4 regions of the Micromonospora sp. NPDC049047 genome follow, and region 3 is predicted to be linked to each of the others. Evidence: riboswitches for the same ligand, from Rfam matches in the RefSeq annotation. Region 3 holds a riboswitch; each other region holds the start of a gene.
What was found. A riboswitch is a leader RNA that binds a small molecule or an ion and turns the genes downstream of it on or off. The one in region 3 is predicted to bind cyclic di-AMP.
Positions count from the first base shown of each region.

Region 1: another riboswitch for cyclic di-AMP. It lies ahead of AB0B86_RS31425 (transglycosylase family protein); the one in region 3 lies ahead of AB0B86_RS06730 (NlpC/P60 family protein).
Region 2: another riboswitch for cyclic di-AMP. It lies ahead of AB0B86_RS25510 (C39 family peptidase); the one in region 3 lies ahead of AB0B86_RS06730 (NlpC/P60 family protein).
Region 4: another riboswitch for cyclic di-AMP. It lies ahead of AB0B86_RS04400 (hypothetical protein); the one in region 3 lies ahead of AB0B86_RS06730 (NlpC/P60 family protein).

Region 1 covers NZ_JBEZEY010000031.1:41,243-45,379, reverse strand. The annotation lists gene AB0B86_RS31430 (hypothetical protein) at 1-76, shown strand, start outside; gene AB0B86_RS31425 (transglycosylase family protein) at 204-890, opposite strand; cyclic di-AMP (ydaO/yuaA leader) riboswitch at 890-1,062, opposite strand; gene AB0B86_RS31420 (nitrilase-related carbon-nitrogen hydrolase) at 1,162-2,616, opposite strand; gene AB0B86_RS31415 (histidine kinase) at 2,727-3,854, shown strand; gene AB0B86_RS31410 (response regulator transcription factor) at 3,854-4,137, shown strand, end outside.
Region 2 covers NZ_JBEZEY010000019.1:118,142-122,278, reverse strand. The annotation lists gene AB0B86_RS25525 (acyltransferase) at 1-1,235, shown strand, start outside; gene AB0B86_RS25520 (hypothetical protein) at 1,324-1,707, shown strand; gene AB0B86_RS25515 (hypothetical protein) at 1,842-2,612, shown strand; cyclic di-AMP (ydaO/yuaA leader) riboswitch at 2,897-3,038, shown strand; gene AB0B86_RS25510 (C39 family peptidase) at 3,269-4,117, shown strand.
Region 3 covers NZ_JBEZEY010000003.1:234,582-238,718, reverse strand. The annotation lists gene AB0B86_RS06740 (NlpC/P60 family protein) at 1-469, shown strand, start outside; gene AB0B86_RS06735 (N-acetylmuramoyl-L-alanine amidase) at 525-2,492, opposite strand; cyclic di-AMP (ydaO/yuaA leader) riboswitch at 2,727-2,862, shown strand; gene AB0B86_RS06730 (NlpC/P60 family protein) at 2,876-3,916, shown strand; gene dcd (dCTP deaminase) at 3,979-4,137, opposite strand, start outside.
Region 4 covers NZ_JBEZEY010000002.1:301,460-305,596, reverse strand. The annotation lists gene AB0B86_RS04410 (copper-translocating P-type ATPase) at 1-1,016, opposite strand, end outside; gene AB0B86_RS04405 (YibE/F family protein) at 1,416-2,786, shown strand; cyclic di-AMP (ydaO/yuaA leader) riboswitch at 2,953-3,083, shown strand; gene AB0B86_RS04400 (hypothetical protein) at 3,088-4,107, shown strand.

The DNA.
Region 1 (4,137 bases), on a different contig from region 3:
GGCTCCCCGGTGGGGCTGGAACGCCGGTCCGGTCACGTCGCACCGAGGGCCGAAGGCGTCCGCGTCCGCGGCGTGACGGCCTTCCCCCGGGGGTACGAGCGCGCGGGGCTGATTGGCATCACACGCACGAACGCTCGGCCGGTGATCCGGCCGAGCGTTCGCGTGTCATCCGTCAGAGGCTGAGCCGCTGCGTCGGGAAACGATCAGAGGCTGAGCCGCTGACCCGGGAAGATCAGGCCCGGGTCGGCCCCGATCAGCTGCCGGTTGTGCTCGTACAGCGCCTGCCAACCGCCGGTCACCCGGTGGCCGTCAGCGATCTCCGACAGGGTGTCCCCCGGCTTGACCAGGTACGTCTGGCCGCCGGTGGTCGGCGCGGTGCGTTCGTGGCTGCGGGTCGCCGGCTGCTCGCCGCGCGACGGCCGCTCGGTGGGCTTGGTCGACTTCGTGGTGGGCTTGGTCGACTTGGTGGTGGGCTTGGTCGACTTGGTGGTGGGCTTGGTCGACTTCGTGGCCGAGCCGCCGGTCGATCCGCCCTTCTTGCCGCAGGTCGGCCAGGCGCCGATGCCCTGCCCGTCGAGTACCTTCTCGGCGATCGCGATCTGCTCGCCGCGGCTGGCCAGGTCGGCGCGGGCGGCGTACTTCTTGCCGCCGTAACCGGCCCAGGTGCTCTGGGAGAACTGCAGTCCGCCGTAGTAGCCGTTCCCGGTGTTGATCTTCCAGTTGCCGCCGGACTCGCACTTGGCGATCGCGTCCCAGTTGACCGCGGCCTGCGCCGGGGCGGCCGGCCCGAAGAGGGCGACGGCGCCGGTGACCGCACCGACAGCCAGGGTGCCGACGGCGAGGCGGCGGGTGGTGACCCGTCGATGACGGGGGGTGTAGACAGACGTCATGTGAGCTTCCTCCACGCCGGCGAGGTGAGCTGTCGGGTTCGGGCCGAGGAGCCCGGCCGCACGGTGGCGGCTTCACCCCGAGGTGACATGCACCGAGGAACGTGTGGGTCCCCCGCTCCTGCCCGGTGACTGGGTTCCGACGACCGGGGGCAGGATTTGGCGTTGCCGGCCGTGGTGTCCGCGTTGGCGAACCCGACCGACGTTAGGCACGGTCGGTGACGATCGCCCAACCCCTGTGAACTTCTTCACCGGGGCACGCTGGAGAGTCCGCTCAGCGGTTGCGGGCCTGGTGACTCTGTGCAGTGACCACCATGGACCGTTTGCGATCAGCTGTCCTCCTGGAGCCAGACGCCGACCCCTCGACGGCGACGACCAACAAGACCAGGGACAACAACGGAAACCAATCTCCCGTACGCGAGTAGACAGTGCCCCATCCGGTGGTCGGAGCGGCCGTTACCAGCAACTCCGCGTCACCGGCGCTGACGTCACCCAGCAGTCTGCCGCCGCCGTCGCTTACCGTCAGCCGGCCCAACTCGGCGGCGCGGACCACTGTGATTCCGTTCTCCACACCCCGGACCATTGCGATGCGACCGTGCAGCCAACCGTCGGAGGTGAAGTCCAGGGCGGGGACGAGCAGCACCGAGGCGCCCTCCGCCCGATACCGCCGGACCAGGCCGGGATAGTCGAGGTCCTTGCAGATGGCAACGCCGAACCGCCCGTTCACGATGACGTCGTCGTCGCCCGGCGTCAGCCACTCCTCCAGGCCGGGGACCAGATGCTGTTTCTGGTACGTCGTGACGCCGCCATCCGGGTCCAGCACCAGCGCGACGTTGCTGGCCGTGCCGGCCCGCCACAGCACCGTGCCGACGACGATCTGGGCCCCGGCCTGCCGCAGCGCGTCCACGAGCAGGGGCAGGGTCGTGTCCGTCACGGCGAACACCTTCTCCGGCAGCACCACGATCCGTGCCCCACGGGCGGTCAGGTCCGCCACCCGCGCGGCGTACCGGGCGAGCAGGTCCCGGCCGGACGGTTCGTCGATCGGGAGCCCGTCCGTGGACTGCCGCAGGGCGAGCAGACCGACGGTAAGCGGCTCGGCCGGGTCGGCTGAACGACCCAGTGACCAGGCCGACCACCCGCCGGCGCCGAGCAGGAGGGCGAGCAGGCAGGCGAGGGCGGTGCGGTCGAGCCGGCCGGTGCCTGTTGGCAGTGCGCTGCCGAGCACGGCGGCGACAGCGATCGGGACGGCGAGCAGCAGGTAGGTGACGCCCCAGACGCCGGTGAGCGCGGTCAGCTGGATGACCGGCCGGACGTCGGCCTGCGTGTAGGCGAGACTCCACCACGCCCCCTGCGGGAACAGGTGCGACGCCGCGTACTCGCCGAGCACCCACAGTGCCGGCACGGTGAGGACGGCGCGCACGGTTCGCCCCCGCAGCAGCAGGGCACGGGCGAGCACTACCGTGCCGGCCGCCAGGCCGAGGCCGAGGCCGAGCACGGCGGCGACCGCGGGGACCGGAAGGCCCAGGGTGCCGTGGTAGTACCCGACCATGTCGAGCTGCCCGATCGACCAGGCGAGGATCGTCGCGCCGAGCGCGGTCCTCCGGCGTACCCGCACCGAGGCGAGGATCAGCGGGATCGGGGCGAGCCAGGTCAACGCGGCAACGGGGTGCAGCCCGCACCCGCCGAGCCAGAGCAGGCCACTGAGGAGCGCGGCGACGATCGTCATCATGCGCCAATCGTGTGGCGAGGGTTGGCCGGTGCGGATCGCCGTACGCGGTGGAGGTGTTCTGGTCCTGTGGAGGGAGGCGCGGAGGAACCGGGCCGGACGATACTGCCGACGTGAAGCGGTACGTCAATCTCGCTGTCACGGTGGCCGCCGTCGCCGCGACAGTGCTGCCGGCCGTGGCCGACGGGCCACCCGCCTGGTGGGTGCTGCCGCTGGCGGTCGCGTCCTCGGTCCCGGTGCTGTGGCGGGACCGCGCGCTGGTCCCGGTCGCCGTCGTGGTGGGGGTCGCCACGACGGTCTCGGCCTCGCTCGGCGCGCCCCCGCTGCTGCCGGTCGGCCCCCTCGTCTGCGTCTACACGTTCGCGGCGCGATCCTCGCTTGCGGTCCGCCTGCTCGGCATCGTGCTCACCGCCGCCGGCCTGCTGTTCTCGCTGCTGTATCCGCACCCGGACGTGGAGGTGCTGCGCTACCTGTCGGTCGCCTACCTCTTCTCGTACGCCCTGGGGACCAGCGCCCGGGCCCGGCGTACCCACGCCCAGGCCCGCGCCGAACGGGATCGCCGCGTCGCCGGTGACCTCGCGGCGGCAGTGCTGCGCGAACGCGCCCGGATCGCCCGCGACCTGCACGACATCCTCACCCACGCGGTCGGCGTCATGGTCGTGCAGGCGGAGGCGGGGCCGCTGCTGGTGCGCGACCAACCCGAACGCGCCGACGCCGCGTTCGCCGCCATCGCGGCCACCGGCAGGGACGCGGCCACCCAGCTGCGCCGCGCGGTCGGCAGCCTGCGTGAACCCGCCGACGAACCGTTCGACCAGCCGGGACTGGCCCAGCTCCCCGTCCTTGTCGACCGTGTCCGCGCCACCGGCCTCGACGCCGTCCTCGAGGTCGCCTCCGGGACGCCGTTCGGGGGTGCCTCCCCGTCGCCGTTCGCGCCACCCGCGGACGTCGGGGTCGCCGCGTACCGGATCGTGCAGGAGTCCCTTACCAACGTGGTCCGGCACGCCGGGGCGCGATCGGTCCACGTCCTGCTGGACCACGCACCTGACTCGCTCACCGTGTCGATCACCGATGACGGCAGCGGCGACCGGGCGGCCGGCACCGGCATGCCCGGGTACGGGATCGTCGGCATGCGCGAGCGGGCCCAGGCCTGCGGGGGAAGCCTGCGCACCGGCCCGGCGTCCGACGGGCACGGCTTCACTGTCACCGCCACCCTGCCCCTGCCGGCGTCGGCGGTCGGCTGATGCTGCGCGTCGTGCTCGCCGACGATCAGGACCTGTTCCGGGCCGGGTTCACGACGATCCTCGGCGCCGAGCCGGACATCGAGGTGGTCGCCGAGGCCGCCGACGGCGCGGGCGCCGTGCGTGCCGCTCTCGACCACCGACCCGACGTCGTCCTGATGGACATGCGGATGCCCGTCCTCGACGGGGTCGCCGCGACCCGCCAGGTCTGCGCCCGTACGCCGAGCCGGGTCCTCGCCCTGACCATGTTCGACACCGACGACTACCTGTACGCGGCGTTGCGTGC
Region 2 (4,137 bases), on a different contig from region 3:
TGCGGTGGATCGCCGCGCTGCTGGTCTTCGGGTTCCACGCGGGCACCATGCGGATCATCGCCGAGCCGGACTACAAGGCGGTGGTCGACAAGTTGTTCAGCCTCGGCCTGTCCGGGGTGCAGTTCTTCTTCATCCTCAGCGGATTCGTGCTGGTCTGGTCGGCCCGGGCCGGCGACTCCCGGCGTACCTTCTGGCGGCGACGAATTGCCAAGATCTACCCCAACCACCTGGTGCTGTGGGGGGCGACGTTGCTTGTCGCCTGGTGGTTCGCCGACCCGGTGCTGCCGGCCGCCGCGCTGGAGAACCTGCTGTTGTTGCAGGCCTGGGACCCCCGGCCGGGCTGGTTCTACAGCATCAACACGGTGAGCTGGTCGCTCTCCTGCGAGTTCTTCTTCTACCTCTGCCTGCCGCTGGTGCTGCCGCTGCTGCGCCGGGCCCGGCCGAAGCTGCTCTGGGCGCTCGTCGTCGCGATGCCACTGCTGATCCTCGCGCTCTGGCCGGCCCAGCACCTGGTGCCGGAGGTGAGCCGCTGGTGGTTCACCCAGATCTTCCCGCCGGCCCGGTCGCTGGAGTTCTGGTTGGGCGCGGTGGCGGCCGAGTTGATGCGCCGGGGTCTCTGGCGTGGCCCCGGGCTGACCTGGGCCAGCGTCATCTTCGTGGGTGTCTGGGCGGCCGCCGCGCAGTGGATTCCCGCGGAGTTGTGGACCACGTTGCTCGCTGTCGCGTACCTGCTTGTCATCACCGCCGCCGCGGACGCGGACGTGCGGGACCGGCGGTCGCCGTGGCGGTCCCGGCCGCTGGTCTGGCTCGGCGAGGTCTCCTTCGCCTTCTACCTGGTCCACGTGCTGGTGATGACGAGCGTGCTGCGCTTCACCGGCGACTGGGGGACCGGCTTCGCGGGTTGGCGCGGCCCGGCCGTGGTGCTCGGTTTCCTGCTGGTGACCCTGCTCCTCGCCGCGCTGCTGCACCGCTACGTGGAAACCCCGATGATGCGCCGGCTCGCACCGCGCCGTCCGGCCCGATCGGCGTCCATCCCCGGACAACGCACCGCCGCGACGCGGACCAGCGGCACCGCCGCGACCCGGACCAGCGGCACCGTCGCGACGCGGACCAGCGGCACCGCCGCGACGCGGACCAGCGGCACCGCCGCCGAGACCGACGGCGCGGGGACCCGGACCGAGGCCGACGGGCCCGACCAGACCGGCAGCCGATCAACGTACGCGGACACCCGCTGACGCCGTCCGACCTGGTCAACGGGTGCGGCGGCGCGTCGACACGCCCGTGGTCGATGCGCCACTGTCGGCACGACGGTAGCGTGGTGACGTGCTTCCGGTCGCGCTCACCTGTCCGCTGTGGTGGGTGGCGCGCTTGACGACCCGGGTGCTGACCAGCCTCGCCGTCGTCGCGGCCCTGGCGCTCGGCGCCGGTCCGGCCTCGGCCGCCGCGCCAACGTCGCACCCCGGCGTCACGTCGAGCGTGACCGCCGGGTCGCACCCGAGCGCCGCATCGAGCGTGCGCGTCGTGTCGGGTGCGGGTGCCGCCGAGGAGGCCCTCCCGGCCTGGTCGCTCGACGCGCAGCCGACGCTCCCCGAGGGTCTGGGTGCCGCCGCGACCGCCGCGCTGCCGGTGCGCCTGGCCGGGCCCGACCGGCGGTCCCTCGTCGACGCCTCCAGCGGTAGGACACCCCGGGGTCCACCCGGGCGCTGAGCCACCGGGGCAGGCGCCCCGTCGCCGCACCCTGTCGATCCACCAGCTCCGCCTTCCCGCCGATCCGTGGCCCGCCGTGGCCCGCTGGCCGGCGGGGCTCCCCATCGCTCTGTTTCCTCCGCGAGGTGCCGACCATGGAGACCGCCGTCTTCTACCAGTTCGTAACCGAGGTGCCGCAGGCCGCTGCGATCTGGTCGGCCCTGCTCCTGCTCGCGCTGGGCGTGCTGGCCGTGCTTGTCGCCCGGCCCGAACGGGACCGGCCCACCGACGACCCGTCCCCGGCCGCACCGACGGCGCGCGAGGTGGCCGCGGCCGAACTCCTCGACAGACGCCGGTACGCCGAGGAGGTCGCCGTCGCCGCCGCTGGCGCGGCCAGGACGGCCCAGCGGCGACGCGATGCCTGGCTGACCAGTCAGGAAGCTGTGGAACGCGCCTGGACGCGGTACGACGAGGCGGACACGGCCGCCCGCCGCTTCGCGGGTTGCGGGGCGCTACCCACCCCGGACACCCCCCGCACCCCCGCTGAGTACGCCGCCCGGGAGCGCTACCTGCACCGCGCGGCGATGGCGGCGTACTGGCGTGGCGACCTGAGCATGGCCCAGCTCAGCGATGTGTTCGGACACCGGCGGGGCTGGGACCCCCGGCGGCACCCGGTCGAGCAGGAAGCGCTGCTCAGTCGGTCGATCCGGGAGGAGAGACGGGCCGACTACCAGGCCGCCGCCGACGCGGAGCGGGCCCTGTGGCGGGCTGCGGAGTTGGCCGCCGAGTCGGCGCGCAGCCTTGCCGAGGAGGCCGCAGCGGCAGCGGCCCGGCTGCGGCCGAGTCGGGCGCCCGCGCGCCGGCTGGTCCGCGGGGCGGTGCGTCCCGCCGTCGTGGCACGCTGGCGCCCAGCCCGTGTGGGTTGAGCCCGATCCGTTATGTGAGCCCGCTCACGGGATTCCAGAATCGGGCGTCCGGCACGTTCGGCTCGATTGTTCACGGCGTTCTGGCCGCACTCTCGGCGACCTGTCCGGTTGTGGCCCGTAGGCGTCGCCGTAACCGCTTGTCCCATCGAGTCACGTCATCGGCAATACGCGCAGAAATTGCCGTGCAGTTTCGGGTTTACGCAGGTGGGCCTGGCTTGGCACCGTGTGGTTGGGCCAGTAGTGTCGTCCCGTCCGGTGCGGTAATCGATCGCAAGACGCGACGCCGCGCCGACCCGCTCAATCGTGATGAACGAACCGGGGACCCATCAGTAAGTCCGGGGTGAATCCGCGAGCATCGGCCCGCGGTAGGGCGATCTTCCCGCCCGAATCCGTCAGCTAACCCGGTAGGCGGTGTCGGAAGGAGTTCCATTCTCGTGCAGCACCTCCCCACCCCTCGGCTGTTCCCTCGCCTCCACGGCGCAGCGGTGCCCCCGCTCATTCGTCAAGCGACGGTGAGCTGACCCCCGGGTCATCGCCTAACCGCCCGGCCCCGCCGGGCGTCCCCTGAGCGGTTCACCATCCGCGGACCACAGTCCGCGCGCTGGCGCCTGCCCGGATGCCGGTCCGGCCCCCGGTGTGCCGCTCTCCCCCCGACCGTGGAGGACCCCGTGAAGCACACCCTGCAGCGTCAGCTCCGTCGCATCGCGACCGAGCGCCCGTACCAGATCATCGCCGCCTCCGCCGCGGCCCTCGTGATCGCCGGCACCACCGGCACCCTGCTCACCACCGCCGACGACGCGCCGGCCGACCAGCGCACCGCGACCACAGTCGCCGAGCTGCGCAGCGACGTCGCCGCCTCCCGTGGCGAGGTGCGCGACGCCTCCCCGTCGGCCACCGCAGCGCCGACAAGCGCCGCCCCGGCCACCAGCGCCGCCGCGCCCGCCGCCAAGGCCACGAGCAACCCGGACCTCACCCGTAAGCCGACGCCGCCGAAGCCGCCCGCGACCAAGGTGCTCGACTACGAGTACCAGGCGCAGAACACCTACTACAACTGCGGTCCGGCGGCCACCCGTAACGCGCTCAGCGCCGCCGGGATCGACCGTACCCAGGAGGAACTCGGCGCCGAGCTGGGCACCACCGAGATGGGCACCAACTCGGCCGAGGACACCACCCGGGTGCTCAACGCCGAGGTGAAGGGCTCCCCGTACCGGACCCGGATGTTCGCCGGCGCGCCCAGCCCGGCGCAGATGGACCGCCTCCAGGCCGATGTCGTCAAGGCCATCACCGACGGCCGGGGCGTTGTCGCGAACGTCGTCGGCGACGCCACCGACACCGACGGCGGCTGGCACTCCTACGGCGGCGGGCACTACATCGCCGTCGTGGGTTACAAGGACAACGGCCGTACGGTGCGCATCGCCGACTCGGCCAACGCTGCCGACCCGTCGTACTGGATCACCACCATCGACCTGGCCAACTGGATCGCCAGCCGGGGCTACTCCGCCTGACCCGGGCACGCTGGACCGCA
Region 3 (4,137 bases):
GCAGAACGATCTGGCGGCCAAGAAGAAGCAGATCGACGCCGAGATCAAGCAGCTCGAGGCGTCGATGCCGAAGACCACTGTCAAGACCGCCGGCTGCCCGACCATCAACGGTGTGCTCGCCGTGGCCGCGCAGAAGGCGATCAAGACCGCCTGCCAGCAGGTCGGCGATCCGTATGTCTGGGGCGCCACCGGTCCGAACTCGTTCGACTGCTCGGGCCTCACCCAGTACGCCTACAAGTCGGCCGGGATCTACCTCACCCACCACACCGGTGACCAGTGGAATGAGGGGAAGGCCGTGGCGAGAGCCGACGCCCGCCCCGGTGACCTGGTCTTCTTCTACTCCGGCCTGAGCCATGTCGGGCTCTATCTGGGTAACAACCAGATGGTGCACGCCCCACGTGCCGGTAAACCGGTGCAGGTGTCGAGCATCAACACCATGCCGGTCGCAGGTTTCCGCCGACCTGGCTGATCCCCACCACGCGACGACGGCCCCCGGTCATTCCGACCGGGGGCCGTCGTGGTTCTCAGCGGGGTGCGCCCACCGGGGACGGCAGGAGCTGCACGTCGGCCAGGTCGACGTACATGATGCGGTGGCCGAACTGGATCTGCGCGTACCGGTTCTTGCCGCGGATCACCGTCCAGTCACCGGGTGACGAGCCGTCGACGGTGCTGGCCCGGTAGTACTCGCCCGGCAGCACCGCGCCGACGGCGTACCGCTGCCCGGCGGCCAGGGTGTACTGCAGTGGCGAGATCGTCTGGTAGGGCACGCCGGCCGGATAGGCCGCCTCCTCCGGGTAGGCCCGCCCGTACACCGGGATGGTGGTCCGGCCGGGCTTCGGGGTGGCCACCAGGCCGACGGTCCAGCTGGCGGTGGGCGTGGACGCCGGGTTGTGGAACCAGGCCCGCTGCCCCAGGTACCAGATCGCCGTCCAGTCACCCTGCCGGCCGGCCAGCGCGTACGTCTGGCCGGCGGAGGCACGGGCACCGTGGTCGGACACCTCCATCGTGTTCGGGGTGCCGTCGGGGCGCAGCGCGATGTCATTCACAAGCGGCGCGTCCGCGGCCGGTGCGGAGCGCAGCACCACCGCCGAGGAGCCGCGCGGCGCGCACGGCACCCCGGCGGTGACGCAGCCGACGAACGCGGGCTGGTTGGTGGTGAAGTCCGGATCGATCCGGACCAGTCCGGTGGCCGGGGTGCCGGTGTCCAACCGGGGTGCGTGCAGCAGTTCGAAGTAGTGGGTCCAGTCCCAGTACGGACCCGTGTCCCAGTGCATGCCACGGACGGTCGCGGCGGTGGTGCCTGGCACGTTGTCGTGGCCGATGATGTGCTGGCGGTCAAGCGGGATGCCCAGCCGCAGCGCGAGGTGCCGGACCAGTTTCGCCGAGGTCCGGTACATCGCCTCGGTGTACCAGGTGCCCTGCGCCGCGAAGCCCTCGTGCTCCAACCCGACCGACTTGGCGTTGACGTACCAGTTGCCGGCGTGCCAGGCGACGTCCTTGGTCTTCACGTGCTGAGCGATGTGCCCGTCCACCGAGCGCAGCGTGTAGTGCCAGCTCACGTAGGTCGGGTCCTGCACGAGTTGCAGGGTGGTGGCCCAGCTTCCCTCGGTGTCGTGGATGACTATGTACTCGATCTTCTGCCGGGCGGGTCGGTCGGACAGGTCGTGGTTGCCGTAGTCCCCGTCGCCGAACGCCGCGTAGGGCGCCGGAATCCACTCGCAGGAGATGGTCCGGGGGCATTCCAGCCCGTCCGGGCGGGCGAGCCGGCGCAGACCCAGTCGGTCCAGCCAGGAGCGTTGCGGGCGGATCGCCCGGGCCGGCAGCGCGATCCGCTGCCCGTCGTCGGTCACCCGGGACTCTCCGGCGCCGATGGTGGTGAAGACCTCGTCGGCGAAGGCCGCCGCGGCGTCGGCGCTGTCCGCGCCGGCGTAGCGGGCCACCGCGCCGTACCAGCTGGCCGGGTCGGTGCCGGCACCGATCGGCGCGCCCAACTCCCGCTGGTACGACGCCAGCAGCGCGGCACCGCCCCGGATGTTGACGTAGGCGTCGGTGCGCAGCGCGTCGGGGGTCGCGCCGGTGAGCGCGGCGGCGGCGTCCACGGTCTGCAACGCGGCGGCGGGTGGCGCCGGGTCCTCGGCCGGCCGGGGCGCAGGTGCCAGCGCGGTACGGGAGTCGTCGCCGCGCGGGTCCTCGGTGCCGGTGTCGTGGTGGCCGCCCACTGGCAGCGCGGCCACGTGTCGGGCGTCGGTCAGGTGCATGGGGCCGTAACCGCCGCTGGTGCTGGGGGTGCCGGCGTTGCTGTCCCAGCGGGACTCCAGGTAGGAGAGGCCGAGCAGCACGTCGGTCGGTACGCCGTACTCGGCGGCCGCGGCGGCGTACTGCTGCTGGCGGTCGGTCGCGGGTGCGGCAGTGGCGTTGGCAGGTAGCGGGACAGTGGTCGCGGCGGCGACCACGGCGGCCACCGTCGCGGCGAGCAGGGTTGGACGATGCATTGAACCCCCTGTATTGCGCGGGTGAAGGTGAGGTCACCTTCGCGCCGGCCGGGAGTCCGCGTCAATACCTTTCCATCCATCGATCAGTAGGGAAAGAAATTTTCACGTACGGTCGGTGACCCTCTCGGATCGGTACGGAGTGTCACGGCCGCACGGGTTGCGAAGTGGTAACGAGCGTCTCTACTCTGGTCATTCGTCGGCCCGATAGCAGCTCCGTCCAGCCCGGGCGGTAACGGACCGACACCGCCGAGTCGTTTCCGAACGAACCGGGGACCCATGTCCCCCGGGGTGAATCCGCAGCCACTGCGGTAGGGCGCCGACTTCCCGCCCGAACCCGTCAGCTAACCCGGTAGGCGGTCAGGAAGAAGGAGTACGGAACCCCGGTGGCACTCCATGCCCCGCGGCCGTCGTCCGAGCGGTCGGCAGCAGCCGGCCCGACGTCGATCGTGCCGCGTCCACGCTGGTCCCGCTTCACCACCGCGCTCGCCGCACTGGCCGGCGTCGCCGTCGTCCTGACCGGCAGCGCCACGGCGGCCCACGCCGACCCGTCCGTCGCCGAGATCGAGCGCCAGATCGACGCCGACTGGAACAAACTCGAGCCGATCATCGAACAGCACAACGCCACCCGGATCGACCTCGCCGCCAAGCGCAAGCAGGCCGAGGCGCTGGCCGCCCGGATCACCCCGCTTGAGCGTCAGGTCGACGCCGCGATGGACAAGGTCAGTGCCCTGGCCGTGCGCGCCTACAAGGGCGAGAACGTGCTTACCGTCAACGCGGTGCTGGGCAGCCGGTCACCGAGTGAGGTGGTCGGTCAACTCGAACTGCTCGACCGCTTCGCGCACAACCAGCAGCAGGACGTCCGCGAGGTGGCCGACCTGCGCGACCAGTTGGCCGGGCAGAAGGCGCCACTCGACCAGATGGTGGCCCAGTTGACCCGCACCGAGGCGCAACTGGCGGCGAAGAAGAAGCAGATCAACGAGGAGATCGACAAGCTGCAGAAGCTGCGCCTCAAGGTGTACGGCAGCGGTGGTGGCGGTCCGTTGCGCCCGGCTCCCTGCCCCGGCAGCTATCCCGGCGGCGCCGCGGGCACGGCCGTCAAGTTCGCCTGCGCGCAGATCGGCAAGCCCTACGTCTGGGGTGCCGAGGGCCCGAACTCGTACGACTGCTCCGGGCTGATGCTTGCCGCCTGGGCGAAGGCCGGGGTGTCACTGCCGCACAACGCCGCCGCGCAGAGCCGCGTCACCAAGAACGTCAGCAGGGCCGACCTGCGCCCCGGCGACCTGGTCTTCTACTACAGCGACATCCACCACGTCGGCATGTACGTCGGCGGCGGCTGGGTGGTGCACGCCTCGCAGGCCGGTCAACCGATCAAGATGAAGAAGGTCGACGACGGCCCGATCCACAGCTACGGCCGCCCAGGCTGATCGAGGGTGCTGACCGAAGGGCCCGTCGCGATTCGTCGCGGCGGGCCCTCGTCGTCACGGGATCAGCGGGTCGGCCAGGTGCGCCAGTGCTGCCAGGCGCGGCTCGGCGTCGGGCCCCGCTGCCCCTGGTAACGGGATCCGTAGACCGCCGAGCCGTACGGGTGCTCGGCCGGCGAGGAGAGCCGGAAGATGCAGAGCTGCCCGATCTTCATGCCCGGCCA
Region 4 (4,137 bases), on a different contig from region 3:
CCCCGGGTCAGCGTGCCGGTCTTGTCGAAGAGCACCGCGCCGACGGTGCGCATCCGTTCCAACGCCAACCGGTCCTTCACCAGGATCCCGGACCGCGCGGCGAGGCCGGTGGAGAGCGCGACGACAAGCGGGATGGCGAGACCAAGCGCGTGCGGACAGGCGATCACCAGGACGGTGACCGCACGGACCACCGCCTGGTCCGGCTGACCGAGCGCGGTCCAGACCAGCACGGTCAGCACGGCGGTGCCGGTTGCCAGGTAGAACAGCGCGGCGGCGAACCGGTCGGCAAGCAGTTGGGCCCGCCCGCCGGAGCCCTGGGCCTGCGCGACCATCCGCTGGATGCCGGCGAGGGCGGTCTGCTCACCCACCGCCTCCACCCGGACCCGGATCGCCGAGTCGGTGGCGACGGTGCCGGCCACCACCCGGTCACCTGTCGACCGCGCGACCGGTCGCGACTCGCCAGTGATCATCGACTCGTCCAGTTCGGCGCCACCGCCGACGACCCGGCCGTCCGCCGGCACCCGACCCCCCGGCCGGACCAGCACCACGTCGTCGAGCCGCAGCACGGTCACCGGCACCACCTCGATCCGGCCGTCCGCCGCCACCCGTTCCGCCTCGTCCGGCAGCAGCGCGGCCAGCGCCGCCAGCGCCCCCCGGGCCTGCCCGATGGCCTTCATCTCCTGCCAGTGCCCGAGCAGCATGATGGTGACCAGCGCTGCCAACTCCCACCAGAAGTCCAGGTCGAAGGCACCCAGGCTGGTGGCCAGGGACGCGGTGTAGGCGACGGTGATCGCCATCGCGACGAGCAGCATCATCCCGGGCGCCCGGTCGCGCACCTCCCGGATCGCACCGACCAGGAACGGCCAACCGCCCCACCAGAACACCACCGAGCCGAGCACCGGCCCCACCCAGGAGCCAGCGCCTCCGGCCAGGCCCAGCCGATCCGACACGAGGTGACTCGTCAGCACCACCGGGACGGTGAGCACCAGGCAGACCCAGAACCGGCGGCGGAACATGGCAGGATCGTGCCCGGCGTGCTTGTCGTGTCCGGCGTGCTTTTCGTGCGGCACGGGTGCAGCGCGCTGTGGGTGCTCGGGTGGGGTCGGAGCGGACATGCTTCCAACATGCCGGCCCGACGGCCACCACGCGGGCGGTTCGGCCGCTCGACGCTCCGGCGCGCCCGGCAACCTCCCGGTGGGCTGACTAGCATCTCCCATGATCGCCCTGCGCATGCCGCCGCACATCCGGACGCCGCGACGGCGTGGTGACGCGGCCGACCGGCCGCGCACTGACCGTCAGTGATCAGGCGGTCGGCAGGCAGCGAACCGCACCGCCGTCCGGCGCGTTCGCGTCGAAACGGTGAACCGCGCGGCCCGCTGACACGTATCCCGCACCGGATCGTTGGGAGTCTCGACTTGGGTTCCGACCACGCCCGTCCCGCGCCGTCCGCCCCGCCCCGGGTGCGACGGATCCTCGTCGTGACGGTGGTGCCCCTCTTCGTCGCCACAGTGCTCGCCGCGGCACTGCTCTGGCCGCGCGGAGGAGCGACGCAGACCGACGGAGGAGCGGACGTGCCGCGCTACGCCGGCACGGTGACCCGCGTGGTGACCGAGCCGTGCCCGCCGCTGCCGTCGAGCCCCGAGGACACACCCAGGACCGGCGCCGGGCCGTGCGGCACTGTCGACGTCCGGGTGGACGACGGCCCCGCCGCCGGCCAGCAGGTGCGGACACCGGTGCCCGACGGTCCGGGCGCACCACGGGTGGACGTCGGCGACGAGGTCATCCTGGTCCAGTTGACCGACCCTACCGATCCCGCCACCAGCAACTGGAACATCGCCGAGCACCAGCGCGGCACTCCCCTCGTGTGGCTGGCGGTGGTCTTCGCTGCCGCGATCGTCGCGTTCGGCCGGTGGCGGGGGCTGGCCGCGCTCGGCGGGTTGGCGGCCAGCTTCGCCATCCTGCTCACCTTCGTACTGCCGGGCATCGGTGCCGGCAGATCACCGCTGCTGGTGGCGGTGGTCGGCGCCGCCCTGATCATGTTCGTGGTGCTCTATCTGACCCACGGCGTCACCGCGCAGACCTCGGTCGCGGTGCTCGGCACCCTGGGCAGCCTGGTACTGACCGGCGCGCTCGCCACCATCGCCACCGCGGCGACCCACCTCACCGGCTTCGGCAGTGAGGAGGCGACGACACTGTCGATGTTCCAGGGTGACGTGGACCTGCACGGCCTGCTGCTCGCCGGGATCATCATCGGTTCGCTCGGGGTGCTCGACGACGTGACGGTCACCCAGGCCGCCACCGTCACCGAGTTGGCGAACGCCAATCCCGGGCTGACCCGGATACAGCTGTACCGGGCGGCGACCCGCGTCGGCCGCGCGCACATCGCCTCCACCGTCAACACCATCGTGTTGGCGTACGCGGGCGCGTCGCTGCCCCTCCTGCTCCTGCTCACCGCCGACTCGCGGCCGATCGGGCAGATTCTCACGAGCGAGTTCCTCGCGCAGGAAATCGTCCGCAGCGCGGTCGCCACACTCGGGCTGATCGCCGCCGTGCCACTGACCACCGGGCTGGCCGCGATCGTGACCACGGCCGGACGTGTCGACGCCACGCCGCCGGGCGACGCCCCCGGGCCGCGCCCCCAACCGGACCCGGCGGAGGCACTTGCCGCCCTCAACGCGCCGCGGACGGCGCGATCCGACGAGCCGGACGAGACGCGGACCCGGCCCGCATCCACCGCCACCGACGGGTGGCCGGAGTCGAACAGGAGCACGGATACGGCATGGTGACACTCCTCAGCGTGACCAGATCGGGTCTCCCCCCTGAGAACCGCGTCACTGGTTACCAAACGCTATGGCGAAATGACACTTTTGGTCGGCATCCAGGCGTAGCTCACCGAGTCGACTCTCGGGTAACCTCGCTGCCGGTTACCGATGAAGGCGCGAAGCGGCGCCTGCGGTGCCACCGCCCAATCGCCAACCGGCGAGCCGGGGACCCAGGTGTGTGGGGTGAATCCGCGTCAGCGGTAGGGGCCACTTCCGCCCCGAACCCGTCAGCTAACCCGGTCGGCGGTCGAGGGAAGGGAACATTGTGACGGCACCCCTACGCCGCTGGTTGACACCCGTGGTGGCCGTGATCGCCGCACTGACCGTGCTCGCCGGGCCTCTCCCGGCCCACGCCGCTCCGACGACCCCCACACCATCCGGGCACGAGGAGGACGACGAGCCCAAGCTCATCACCGACCTCATCGAGCAGGTCAACCGCGACTACTCCGCCGCCAAGTCCAAGCTGGACAAATCCAAGAAGCGGCAGTTGGAGTTGGCGCTGGAGGTGGACCGGGCCAAGGCCGACCTGGACGCACTGACACCACAGGTCGGGCAGATCGCCGCCCAGTCGTACCGGACCGGTCGGATCGGCGCGCTCGCGATGCTGCTGGAGAGCGACGCCCCGGACACGTTCGTCCAGCGCGCCGCGATGCTCGACGAGATCAACATGGTGAACGAGAACAAGCTCGCCGAGGTCAACGCGGCGAAGTCCCGCGCCGAGCAGGCCAAACTGCTCCTCGACACCGAGGTCCGGGAGCAGCAGAAGCAGACCGCCGTGATGGCCAAGCGCAAGAGCGAGGCCGACAAGGCGCTCGCCCTGGTCGGCGGCAAGGGCTTCACCGGCGGCCTGGTCGACGCCACCTCGAAGGTCGCCAAGATCGGCCCGGGTCGCACCGCCGACGGTGACTGGAAGCCGCAGTCCTGCAGCGAGAAGGACCCGACCACGTCCGGTTGCGTCACGCCGCGGACGCTGCACGCGTACAAGGAAGTCAAGGCCGCCGGATTCAACCGGTTCGTCGGCTGTCACCGCAACGGTGGACCGTACGAGCACCCGAAGGGCCGCGCCTGCGACTGGTCGTTGCAGAAGAGCGGCTTCAGCCCGTGGCACAACAACGACACCCGGATGTACGGCAACAACGTGGCCGCGTTCCTCATCCGCAACGCCGACCGGCTCGGCATCTACTACGTGATCTGGAACCGGCAGATCTGGTTCCCGGCGACCGGCTGGAAGTCCTACAGCGGACCGTCGAACCACACCGACCACGTACACATGTCGATGCTCTGACCCGCGCCACCTGTTGCCGAGGGCCGCTCC